Regions from separate parts of the Aeromonas salmonicida genome, predicted to be linked through region 1. Evidence: predicted binding sites of a transcription regulator. Region 1 holds the regulator's gene; the other holds the start of a gene.

Region 1 (5,980 bases):
GGCCAACCAGAGCGGCAAGCAACTCCGGCTGCCGCCACTGCCGACCGAGTCGATCAGGATGTGGCCCGAGCTGCTGGCACGGGCGCTGGAAAATCCCCTGCGCAACGCACTCAAGTACGCTCACAAGTTCATCAAACTGGATTGGTATCGGGAAGGAAGGGAGTGGGTCATCACCATCCGTGATGACGGCCCGGGTGTGCCGGTGGCGCAACAGGAGCAGCTGTTTCTGCCCTTCTTTCGGGTGGATGATGCCCGCAACGCCAAGACCGGCGGCACCGGGCTGGGGCTGGCCATCGCCTCGGAGGCAATCCAGCGCCATGGCGGCACCATTCGCGCCAGTTGCAATCAGCCCACCGGGCTGACTATCACCATACGTCTGCCTATTGGCTGAGCCATCTCTTTTCATCCAGGCGGGCGCTGGGTATGCTGGCGCCCTTTTCCGCCCCATCTCGGCCCGCATCAGGATCCCGCCATGCTCGATATCGTGCTCTACCAACCGGAAATCCCGCCCAACACAGGCAACATCATCCGCCTCTGCGCCAACACAGGCTACCGGCTGCATCTGATAGAACCGCTGGGGTTCGAGTGGGATGACAAGCGGGTGAAGCGGGCCGGGCTCGATTATCACGAGTTTGCCGAGGTGAAACGCTGGCCGAGCTATGAGGCATTTCTGGCTGCCGTTGCTCCCGAGCGGGTATTTGCCTGCACCACCAAGGGCAGTACCGCCCATTCTGCAGCGCAGTTCGCGCCCGGTGATGCCCTGCTGTTCGGCCCGGAGAGCCGAGGTCTGCCACTGGAGATCATAGAGAGCCTGCCGTTCGAACAGCGGCTGCGCATCCCCATGTTGCCCCAGAGCCGCAGCATGAATCTCTCCAATGCGGTGGCGGTATTCGTATACGAGAGCTGGCGCCAGCTAGGTTATGAGGGTTCGCTCTGAACCTGGCTCACCCCATGGGGTGAATGCAACAGGCGGCCATCACGTTCCAGTTGCCAGCACAGATACCCCAGCGTCAGACCTCGGCCCGCCATCAGGGCGCCCATGGCGGCCCACAAGGCGGCAACGCCCCAGCCCTGACAGAGCCACCAGACCGGGAAGAAGCCGCAAAACGCCGCTACCAGCATGCTGTTACGCATCTCCCTGGCACGGGTAGCGCCAATGAAGACCCCATCCAGCAGGAAGCACCAGACCGCCAGTAACGGCATCAGGATCAGCCAGGGCAACTGGCGGTTTGCCTCGGCGATCACCGCCGGTATGTCGGTAATATGTGCGATGAGCTGGCTGCCGCCCGCCGCAAACAGCAGGCTGAAACCAATCGCTATGATCAGCGCCCAGCCAAGGTTCAAGACAATGGCTTCGCGCAGCGCCTGCCGATCCCGCCGGCCGATGGCGCGGCCCACCATGGCCTCCACCGCATAGGCAAAGCCATCCATCCCGTAGGAGATGAGCATCAGAAAGTTGAGCAGCACCGCATTGGCGGCCACTGCCACATCCCCCAAACGCGCGCCCTGCAAGGTCATGAAGGCAAAGCAGAGCTGCAGGCAGAGGGAGCGGATGAAGATATCCCGATTCAGGCTGAGCAATCTCAACAGCGCGGGCCACTGACGCCAGCGTTGCCAGGCCCCCTGCCACACCTCGGGCGAGAGGCGGCGCAGATGGCGGCTCACCAGCCAGAGCCCGACCCCCAGGGCGCTGTAATCTGCCAGCAGAGAGGCGGCGGCCACGCCTTTCACCTGCCAGCCCAGCCCCAGTACGAACCAGGTATCCAGCGCCATGTTGATCAGGTTGGTGAAGATCAGCAACAGCATGGGGCTGCGGGCATCCTGCATGCCCAGCAACCAGCCCATGATCACCAGATTGCAGAGCGCCGCAGGCGCACTCCAGATCCGTACCGACACATACTCGCTGGCATAAATCTGCACCTCGGCTGACCCGCCACTGAGTGCAATTAGCCCGGGCAGCAGGGGCAGCAGCAAGAGCAAGAGCAGCACGCCCAGCCCGACGGCGAGACCGAGCGCCCGCGCCAGGGTGTCGAGCTGGCCATCTGGACTACCGGCGCCATGAGCCTGGGCGGTCAGCCCTGTGGTGGACATGCGCAAGAAGCCGAGCAGCCAGAAGATGAGATTGATGAGGGTAGCCCCGACCGAGACGCCTCCCAAAAACCAGGCCTGACCGAGCTGGCCTATCACCCAGGTATCCACCAGCCCCAGCAATGGGGTAGTGATATTGGAGAGCACCATGGGCAATGCCAGGGCAAACACGGCCCCATGGCGCCGCCTGTCTGTCAACCAGGACGGGATCAGCATGAGAGCAGCCACTCATCCGGCATCATTCGCCCTCCAGTCGCACGATTTTGGCGAAATCGGAGACCAGGGTTTCCATGACCACGTGGGGTACTCGCCCCTCGCTCATCTGGGGGCGGAACACGGCTTCCAGCTTGCCTTCCGGATTGATCAGCACTATGGAGGCGGAGTGGTCGATCAGGTAATCCTTCTCTCCCTGTTCGGCAATGGAGTAGATGAGGCCCAGGTTTCGCACAAACGGGAACAACTTCTCGTGGGGGCCGGTTGCCGCCTTGAACTCGGGATGGAAGAAAGCGGTATAGGTCTTGAGGCGAGTGATGTCATCGCGCTGCGGATCCGCCGAAATGAACACCACCTGGCTGTCCGGTGCAATCTTCTTCAGCGCCGGATAGACGGAGCGCAGATCCGCCAGCGTGGTCGGGCAGATATCCGGGCAGAAGGTATAGCCGACAAACAGAAAGGTCCAGTGCCCCACCAGACTGGCTGGAACGAAGGGCTGCCCCTCCTCGTCGGTAAAGGCAAACGGATTGATGTCCCGCCCCGCCGGATAATAGTCGGCCTGCTCGGGCAGGGAGGGCCGGCTCCAGTGGAATGCAGCCATCATGCCCCCGACCAGCAGCAGGAACAGCAAGGGATAACGCGGTTTAACCATAACAACAGACCTTTTCACTGCGACATGCCCGCAGAGTGGGCACGAATGGATGGCCCATTGTAACCCAGCCCATCGCGCTCCGGGTTATCCCTTGCACCGGATGCCGCTTGGGTCAAAAGAGGCTCCCATCACCACTGGTCAGCCGGGCTGGGCCATAAAACAACAGCCCCACCATCAAGGTGGGGCTGTGAGACAAGGGCCAGGAAACATCAGGGTTGTTGTCTGCGGCGCTCATGGGCGCGCTTTGTCAGGGCACGCAGCGGTATGACGGGAGCCGTCCAGGGAAGATCCGTTTGTCCCGTGTCGCTATGACGGTGAAACAGCCGCACCAGGCGGACTATCTTGTCTTTGGGGCAGCCAAGCCAGACAGTCCAGCAGGCCCCCTTGTGATGTACCCAGAGAGCATAGAAACGGGTCATCCGGTTACCCTTGATGAAACGGGTGATGGAAGAAGCGGGCGATGCCAGACCCGGATCCCATGGCGAGCTTGAAGCCATACCTGTCCTCCTTGACCAACAGGTCACGCCGGTCGGCATCGACAGCCCCCTTGGGTGGCCAGATCGATGACTGCCGCGTGTCGACTGCGCAGGTGTGCCTTTATCCTCCAGACGGCAGATGCCGCCGGTGCAATGCTGGCCACCCTCCCTTCTATCCCGCGAACGCCTCCATCAACTGGGCTGGTAGCGCCGTTGCTGTCCGGCGCGCCGCATGAGGCTGTTGTTATGCATCCCTGCTGACCTTGGTTCCTGCCACCTGCCAAGTGGGAGAGGATCGTCTTGTCGAGCATTCGGGGCAGATCAAGCAAGTGACTGCCTTAGCCAAGGATATATCTGAAATGAGGCGGATGCGGACGGGCGCGACAGACAAAAATCACGGGTATCAGGATCTGATTGAAATCATGGGGAAAGGGGTACAGAAGCGAGACGGCCTCCCGAGGGAGGCCGCGCTGTTACATCCAGTCGGCGTTGCGGATTACGCCGACGGCCAGTCCCTCTATGGTGAGTTGCTGGCAGGAGAGATCAACGGCGATGGGTTCAAGCTCTTCATTTTCAGGCAGCAGCCACACCTGGCTGCCCTTGCGCTGGAAGCGCTTGACGGTGACGTCTTCGTCGAGACGTGCTACCACCACCTGGCCGTTGCGCACTTCCTGGGTTTTGTGGACAGCCAGCAGATCGCCATCCAGGATGCCGATGTTCTTCATGCTCATGCCTTGCACCCGCAGCAGGAAATCTGCCCGCGGATGGAACAGGGCAGGATCCACCTGATAGTGGCTCTCGATATGCTCCTGAGCCAGTATGGGTTCACCGGCCGCGACCTTGCCGATCAGAGGCAGGCCGGTCTCTTCCAGCACAGCTTCCTCTTCAATCAGCAGGCGGATGCCACGAGAGGTCCCCGGCATGATCTCGATGACCCCTTTTTTGGCCAGGGCCTTCAGATGTTCTTCGGCCGCATTGGCCGACTTGAAACCAAGCTTCTGGGCAATCTCGGCACGAGTCGGCGGCATGCCGGTCTCGCTCATATTCACCTTGATCAGTTCCAGCACTTCGGCCTGGCGTGGGGTAAGGGGTTTCATAACATTGGCACCTGTTTTTTTATACAGCACACTGGCAGTATATACAGTGCAGTGGCCAAGGCAAGGCGCGGCTGACATTTGTCGCGGCCAACCCCTTATTTGCCATGGTTTTACGGCTGTGCAGCCGACTCATCGTACCTCTCGGCGACAAGCCGCCGGTGATTTGTTATGCTCACGCCGCATTTTTTTGGAGAGCAGACGCACATGTCCCTTGGACAGAAGATTTCCAGAGCCATCTTGCAATGGCCGGTCAGTGGCTTGGTCAATCACAAGAGCCTGCCGGAAAATCCCATCACAGAGCTCAAGCTGGATCCGGCCAGACCCATAGTCTATGCCCTGAAAACCAGCTCGATCACCGATCTGATGACGCTGCAACAGTGCTGCGAGGATCTCGGCCTGCCCGGCCCCTTCACCCCGTTGGAGCTGAACGGCCAGTTGCTGCCGCGCTACGTCTGTCTGGACCGTCCGCCTCCCCTGTTTGGCAAGCGCAGCAAGCCGCTGCCTTTCTTGCAGGAATTCCACCAGCTGCTGGATTTGCACAAGCAGGATCCGGCACTGGATATCCAGGTAGTGCCTGTCACCCTGTTCTGGGGCCGCGCCCCCGGCCGGGAAGGGGAAGAGGCCTCCGGCTGGAACATCATCAGCAGCCTGGCACCGAACCGCCTCAAAAAGGCACTGATCGTGATCCTCAAGGGCCGCGAGAACCTGGTGCGCTTCTCCCCGCCGCTCTCCCTGCGTCAGATGGCCGACAAGCACGGCACCGACGAGGCTATCGCCCACAAACTGGCGCGGGTGGCCCGCACCCACTTCAGCCGCCAGCAGCTGGCGGCCACCGGCCCCAAGCTGCCGAACCGCAACCTGCTGTTCAGGCAGTTGCTGGATTCCAGCGTCATCCAGCAGGCCATAGAAGAGGAGGCCCAGCGCGAGGGCATCAGCCTGGAGAAAGCGCAAAAGCGCGCCCACGGTTACATGGACGAGATCGCTTCCGATTTCTCCTACCGGCTGATCCGCCTCAGTGAAAGCTTCCTCGGCTGGCTGTGGAACAAGCTCTATCGCGGCCTCTCGGTCAACGGCGCCGAGAAGGTACGCCAGCTGGCGCAAGAAGGGCACGAGATCGTCTATATGCCCTGCCATCGCAGCCACATGGACTACCTGCTGCTCTCCTACGTCATCTACCACCAGGGGATGGTGCCGCCCCACATAGCGGCGGGCATCAACCTCAACTTCTGGCCGGCGGGCCCCATCTTCCGTCATGGCGGCGCCTTCTTCATCCGCCGCACCTTCAAGGGCAACCCGCTCTACAGCACTGTATTTCGCGAATACCTCAACCTGCTGTTTGCCAAGGGCTATTCGGTGGAGTTCTTTACCGAGGGTGGGCGCTCCCGCACCGGTCGTCTGCTGCCACCCAAAACCGGCATGCTGGCAATGACACTGCAGGCCATGATGCGCGGGCT
Region 2 (5,980 bases), 1.3 Mb from region 1:
AATCTGATCTACAACTACGTCCTCAAGGATGGCGTGCTGGTCTCCGGCCTGGATCTGAGCTTCCTGAGCTTCATCACCTTTATCGGTGTGATAGCAGCCCTGGTGCAGATCTTGGAAATGGCGCTGGACAAGTACTTCCCTGCGCTCTACAACGCGCTCGGTATCTTCCTGCCGCTCATCACAGTGAACTGCGCCATCTTCGGTGGCGTCTCCTTCATGGTGCAGCGTGACTACAACTTCGTGGAGTCTGTGGTCTATGGCGTGGGTTCGGGTGCCGGCTGGATGCTTGCCATCGTGGCGATGGCGGGGATCCGCGAGAAGATGAAGTACTCCGACGTGCCGCAAGGTCTGCGTGGACTGGGCATCACCTTCATCACCGCGGGACTCATGGCGCTGGGCTTTATGTCCTTCTCTGGTATTTCCCTGTAATCGGAAAAGGAATAATAGATGGAAATTATTCTGGGTGTGGTCATGTTCACCGTGATCCTGCTGGCTTTGGTGGCAGTCATTCTGTTCGCCAAGTCCAAGCTGGTGACCGCAGGTGACGTGACAATCAGCATCAACGGCGACCCGGCCAAGGCTGTCACCAGCCCGGCGGGTGGCAAGCTGCTCGGCGTTCTGGCCGGCAGCGGCATCTTCGTCTCCTCCGCCTGTGGCGGCGGTGGCTCCTGTGGTCAGTGCAAGGTGCGGGTGAAAGCTGGCGGCGGTGATATTCTGCCGACCGAGCTGGATCACATCAGCAAGGGTGAAGCCCGCCATGGGGAGCGTCTGGCCTGTCAGGTCACAGTGCGTTCCGACATGGATATCGAGCTGCCGGAAGAGATCTTCGGGGTGAAGAAGTGGGACTGTACTGTTATCTCCAACGATAACAAGGCCACCTTCATCAAGGAGCTCAAGCTGCAGATCCCCGATGGCGAGAGCGTCCCGTTCCGCGCCGGTGGTTATATCCAGATCGAAGCCCCTGCTCACCATGTGCAGTACAAGAACTTCGATATTCCCGAGGAGTATCGCGGGGATTGGGATCGCTTCAAGATCTTCGAACTGGAGTCCAAGGTCAACGAGCCGATCATTCGTGCTTATTCCATGGCCAACTATCCGGAAGAGTTCGGCATCATAATGCTGAACGTGCGGATCGCGACCCCGCCACCCAGCAACTGGACTGCGCCTCCCGGCCAGATGTCCTCCTATATCTTCAGCCTCAAGGCTGGCGACAAGGTGACCATCTCGGGTCCGTTTGGTGAGTTCTTCGCCAAAGACACCAATGCTGAAATGGTGTTCGTCGGTGGTGGTGCGGGTATGGCGCCGATGCGCTCCCATATTTTCGACCAGCTGCGTCGTCTGAAGACCCATCGCAAGATGAGCTTCTGGTACGGTGCCCGTTCCAAGCGCGAGATGTTCTATGTCGAAGACTTCGACATGCTGGCGGCCGAGAATGACAACTTCCAGTGGCACGTCGCCCTGTCTGATCCGCAACCGGAAGACAACTGGGATGGCTACACCGGCTTCATCCACAACGTCTTGTTCGAGAACTATCTCAAGAACCACGAGGCGCCGGAAGATTGCGAGTTCTACATGTGTGGGCCTCCCGTCATGAATGCTGCCGTCATCAACATGCTGAAAAACCTCGGTGTTGAAGACGAAAACATCCTGCTGGATGACTTTGGTGGTTAATCAATGCACAGTGTTGTAAAGACCTGGCTAGCCTTAGGGCTAGCCTTTTTCTTGACGGGGTGCGGTCAGGAAACGGTCCAATCCAAGCCGGAGATCCACATCACCGGCAGCACCATGGGTACCTACTATTCCATCAAGGTGGCAGATAACGTCATCACAGATCCGGCCAAGTTTCAGGCTGAGGTCGACGTCCTGCTGGAGCGGGTCAACGACCAGATGTCGACCTATCGTCCCGATTCCGAGCTGTCGCGCTTCAACCAGCACAGAAGCTCGACCCCTGTGGTGGTCTCTCGCGATACCGCCCGGGTGGTGACTGAATCCCTGCATCTGGGCCGTGAGAGCCGCGGGGCGCTTGACGTTACCGTTGGCCCCTTGGTCAATCTGTGGGGCTTCGGACCGGATGCGCGTCCGACCAGGATCCCGTCCGAGGAGCTGATCACCCAGACCCGTCAGAAGACAGGTCTGGGCAATTTGCATGTGATTACCTCCGCCGATGCCGATACGTTGCAAAAAGATATTCCGGACCTCTACGTGGATCTCTCCGCCATTGCCAAGGGCTTTGGGGTGGACAAGGTGGCTGAGTATCTGGAGTCCATGGGGTCTCGCAACTATCTGGTGGAGATCGGTGGCGAGCTGCGGATCAATGGCGTCAACGGCAAGGGGCACCCCTGGCGTGTGGCCATCGAGAAGCCGACCGCCAATGCCGGCTCTGTGCAGGAAGTGATAGTGCCGGGGGACAACGGGGTTGCCACTTCAGGCGAGTACCGCAATTACTACGAAATGGATGGCCAGCGTTTCTCCCACACTATCGATCCCATGACGGGCAAACCTATCCAGCATCGCATGGTATCGGTGACCGTCATTCACCCTTCCTGCATGACCGCAGACGGGTTGGCGACCGTGTTCATGGTGCTCGGGCCCGAGAAGAGCCTGGCGTATGCCAAGGAGCGCGGACTGGCGATCTTCGTGATCACCAAGACGGCCGATGGTTTTGACGAAGCCTATTCAGATGCGTTCAAACAGTACCTGGTTAGAAAGTAAGGGGCACCAGCATGCAGATTTTTCTGATCACCTTCGGGGTATTTCTGGTCGTTGTAGTGGCCATGGCCATAGGTTACATCTTCCAGAAGAAGACCATTTCCGGCTCCTGTGGCGGACTGGGCACTATAGGTATCGAAAAGGAGTGCGATTGCCCGGAACCCTGTGACAACCGCAAGAAGAAGATGGCCAAGGAAGAGGCCCGTCGCAAGATGCTGACCGATAACCGGATCATCTGAGCGGGCCAGGGTTTTCGAGTTGTACTCGGGCCAAGGCTGAATGGCAGGCGGGCTGACCTTAGGGTCAGCCCGCCTTTTCTTTGGCGGGAGGGGGATTCAGTAGTCGTATTGATGACAGGCTTTCTTTTTGAACTCGGCCTTCCAGCGCGCCAGTTCCTCCCGTGTTCCCAGTTCATCCCCTTGCTTGATGGCCTTCTCCAGTGTCTCGATGCGATCATGCAGCCAGCTGCATTCGGCGGTCGGATGGTCCTTGGTTCCGCCAAGCAGCGGCAGCAGACAGAGTCCCAGTCCTACTCCCAGCCAGAGTGCTCTCATTCCTTTCCTCCTTGTCATTTGTTGTGAGTGGTGTCTTAAGAGTCTATGCCTGCTCGTTGTTTCATGCCGATGGCAGAAACGGGTGCGCTGGGTTAGCATGGGTGAGTTAACTGTTTATCCGTACAGTGGTATGCGCAAAATCATTCACATCGACATGGACTGCTTTTATGCGGCGGTAGAGATGCGGGACAACCCGGCTCTGCGGGACGTACCCTTGGCGATAGGGGGCTCTTCCGATCGGCGGGGGGTCATCTCGACCTGCAACTATGTGGCGCGCCGTTTCGGGGTGCGCTCCGCCATGCCAAGTGGCCTGGCCAAGAAGCTCTGCCCGCCGCTCGTACTCATACCGGGACGAATGGCGGTCTACAAGGATACCTCTCGTCAGCTGCGCGCCATCTTCTTGCGTTACACCGAGCTGGTGGAGCCGCTTTCGCTGGACGAAGCCTACCTCGATGTCACCGAGAGTAACTGCTGTGGTGGCAGTGCCACCCTGATGGCGGCCGAGATCCGCCAGGCCATAGTGACCGAACTGGGGTTGACCGCTTCGGCCGGGGTGGCACCGAACAAGTTTCTGGCCAAACTCGCGTCGGAGCAGCGTAAACCCGACGGCCTGTTCGTGATCCGGCCAGAGGAGGTGGATGAGTTCGTGCGCCAGCTGCCTTTGGCCAAGTTGCCGGGGATCGGGCGCAAGACGGCCGAGCGGCTGGAGTCCCAGGGACTCTATTCGTGCGAGGATGCGAGAGTGCTCAGCAGTGATGAGCTGATCGCCCGGTTTGGCAAGTTGGGGGAGATGCTGACGGGCCGGATCTGGGGCCGTGATGATCAGCCGGTGCAGGCGCAGCGGATCCGTAAAACCATTGGCGTGGAGACAACGCTGGCCAGCGATGTGCTGGATGAAGCCGCCTGCTGGCAGGTACTGAGTCAGCTTATTCCCGAGCTGGAGCGTCGTTTTGCCGCTGGCTATGCCAGGGAGCAGTTGATGGGGCAGGGGATCAAGCTCAAGTTCGCCGATTTTCAGCAGACCACTGTCTATCGCCGTGGCGGCTATCAGCCCGAGCTGTTTCACGATCTGCTCCATGAGGGGCTGCTGCGGGCGCAGGGCAAACCCATTCGATTGCTCGGGCTGGTTGTGGGCTTGCCTCGTGACGGGGAAGTTAACCAGCTGAGCCTGGATTTTGCTTGATTAGGTTAAGTTTTTGTATCCAAAACCGATACACTGATCACATCTGTATGAGCTAGGAATGGTGGCATGAGTTCTCTTTCTGTTCAGGGGCGGATCACCCTGATCGCCGGTTGTTGTTTATTGGCCAGTGCTGGTGCCCTGGTTGCCTCTTCTCTTTATAGCGCCGCCCGGATGCAGGATCAGGTGCTGACCTCCACCACTGAGGAGGCGCAACGCTCGGCCGAAAACTGGATGAAGGCGATGGGATCCGAGCAGGCGGCCAAGGTCACCAGCTATCTGGATGAGGCCTATTTTCGTACCACTCTGCTGGCTCAGAGCATATTGTTCCAGCGCAAGAATGCGGCCGACAACTTTGGCTCTTCCGAGGCGCTGCGTGGTGCCGTCAATCAGCAACTGCACGATGCGGCGGCGGCTTCCGCCAACCTGCTTGGTGTCTATGCGGTGTTCGAGCCCGATCAGCTGGATGGGGAGGACAGCAACTACCACGGTTCCAGCGAGCTGGGTGCCAATGACAAGGGGCGCTTCTCCACTTACTGGGCCCGGGTCGACGGCAAGATTGAAGCTGAGGTGCAAGACGAATCCGTGCTGGCGGACGAGAGCCCCACGGCAGCAGGTGGCGTGGAGAACGACTGGTATCGTTGCAGTATTCGCAGCAAGGCGCTCTGCCTGCTCGAGCCCTACCTCGATGATGTGGGGTCGCAGAAGGTGCTGATGACCTCGGTGACAGTCCCTCTGCTGGAGCAGGAGACCCCGCTTGGCATGGTCGGGGTCGATATCTCGCTGGCGACCCTGCAAAGTCTGGTCAAGGAGATGGATCAGGCGCTGTACGACGGACAGGGCAAGGTACTGCTGGTCAGTCACGAAGGGCGAGCCGCCGGGGTGGATGGGTTTGACGTAACTCTGGGCAGCCCGTTGGGGCAGCAATATCAGGCACTGGCTGGCGATCTGACAGGCTGGATCGGCCAGGGGCAGACAATGACACGCTGGAGTCCTGACGGGACTCTGCTGCAAACCTTCGTGCCGGTCAGCATGCGCGGCACCGAGCACAAATGGGGCATCTATATCGAGCTTCCCCGCACCGTTGTGCTGGCCTCGGCCCGCCAGCTGCAAGACGAACTCTCCAACCAGGCCAATGGCAGCGTGGTCACCCAACTGGTGATTGGCGGCGTGATTTCGGTGGTAGCCTTGCTCTGCATCTGGCTGATGGCTCGTCAAATAGTCGCCCCCATTCGCGCCGTGGTGGCTCGCCTCAAGGACATAGCCACGGGGGAGGGAGACCTGACCCAGCGGATTGACCTGCATCGCGATGACGAGATTGGCGAGTTGGCCAAGTGGTTCAACAGCTTCCTCAACAAGTTGCAATCCACCATCAGTCAAGTGATCGATACCGTTGCGGGCACCCGTGCCAGTGCGGAGCAGGCGGCTCAGGTTGCCGAGCGCACCAGTGCCGGCATGCAGGCCCAGTACCAGGAGGTGGATCTGGTGGCGACTGCATTCGAGGAACTCAGTGCCACTGCCTTGCAGGTGGCGGGCA

Evidence for each region. Region 1 encodes LexA, which represses DNA repair genes until DNA is damaged. Its sites were predicted from a motif close to ANCTGTNTNNNNANACAGNT; they were not measured.
Region 2: dinB (DNA polymerase IV) is a predicted target of LexA. The motif match lies at 3,372-3,391, and genes of this name have one in related genera.

What each region holds. Positions count from the first base shown of each region.
Region 1 is NZ_CP110645.1:114,122-120,101, reverse strand. It holds gene ONZ54_RS00580 (ATP-binding protein) at 1-391, shown strand, start outside; gene trmL (tRNA (uridine(34)/cytosine(34)/5-carboxymethylaminomethyluridine(34)-2'-O)-methyltransferase TrmL) at 473-937, shown strand; gene ONZ54_RS00570 (MATE family efflux transporter) at 919-2,304, opposite strand; gene ONZ54_RS00565 (SCO family protein) at 2,327-2,953, opposite strand; gene ONZ54_RS00560 (hypothetical protein) at 3,163-3,450, opposite strand; gene lexA (transcriptional repressor LexA) at 3,903-4,526, opposite strand; gene plsB (glycerol-3-phosphate 1-O-acyltransferase PlsB) at 4,731-5,980, shown strand, end outside.
Region 2 is NZ_CP110645.1:3,654,814-3,660,793, reverse strand. It holds gene nqrE (NADH:ubiquinone reductase (Na(+)-transporting) subunit E) at 1-429, shown strand, start outside; gene nqrF (NADH:ubiquinone reductase (Na(+)-transporting) subunit F) at 448-1,671, shown strand; gene ONZ54_RS16925 (FAD:protein FMN transferase ApbE) at 1,675-2,712, shown strand; gene nqrM ((Na+)-NQR maturation NqrM) at 2,724-2,948, shown strand; gene ONZ54_RS16915 (hypothetical protein) at 3,045-3,263, opposite strand; gene dinB (DNA polymerase IV) at 3,394-4,446, shown strand; gene ONZ54_RS16905 (methyl-accepting chemotaxis protein) at 4,513-5,980, shown strand, end outside.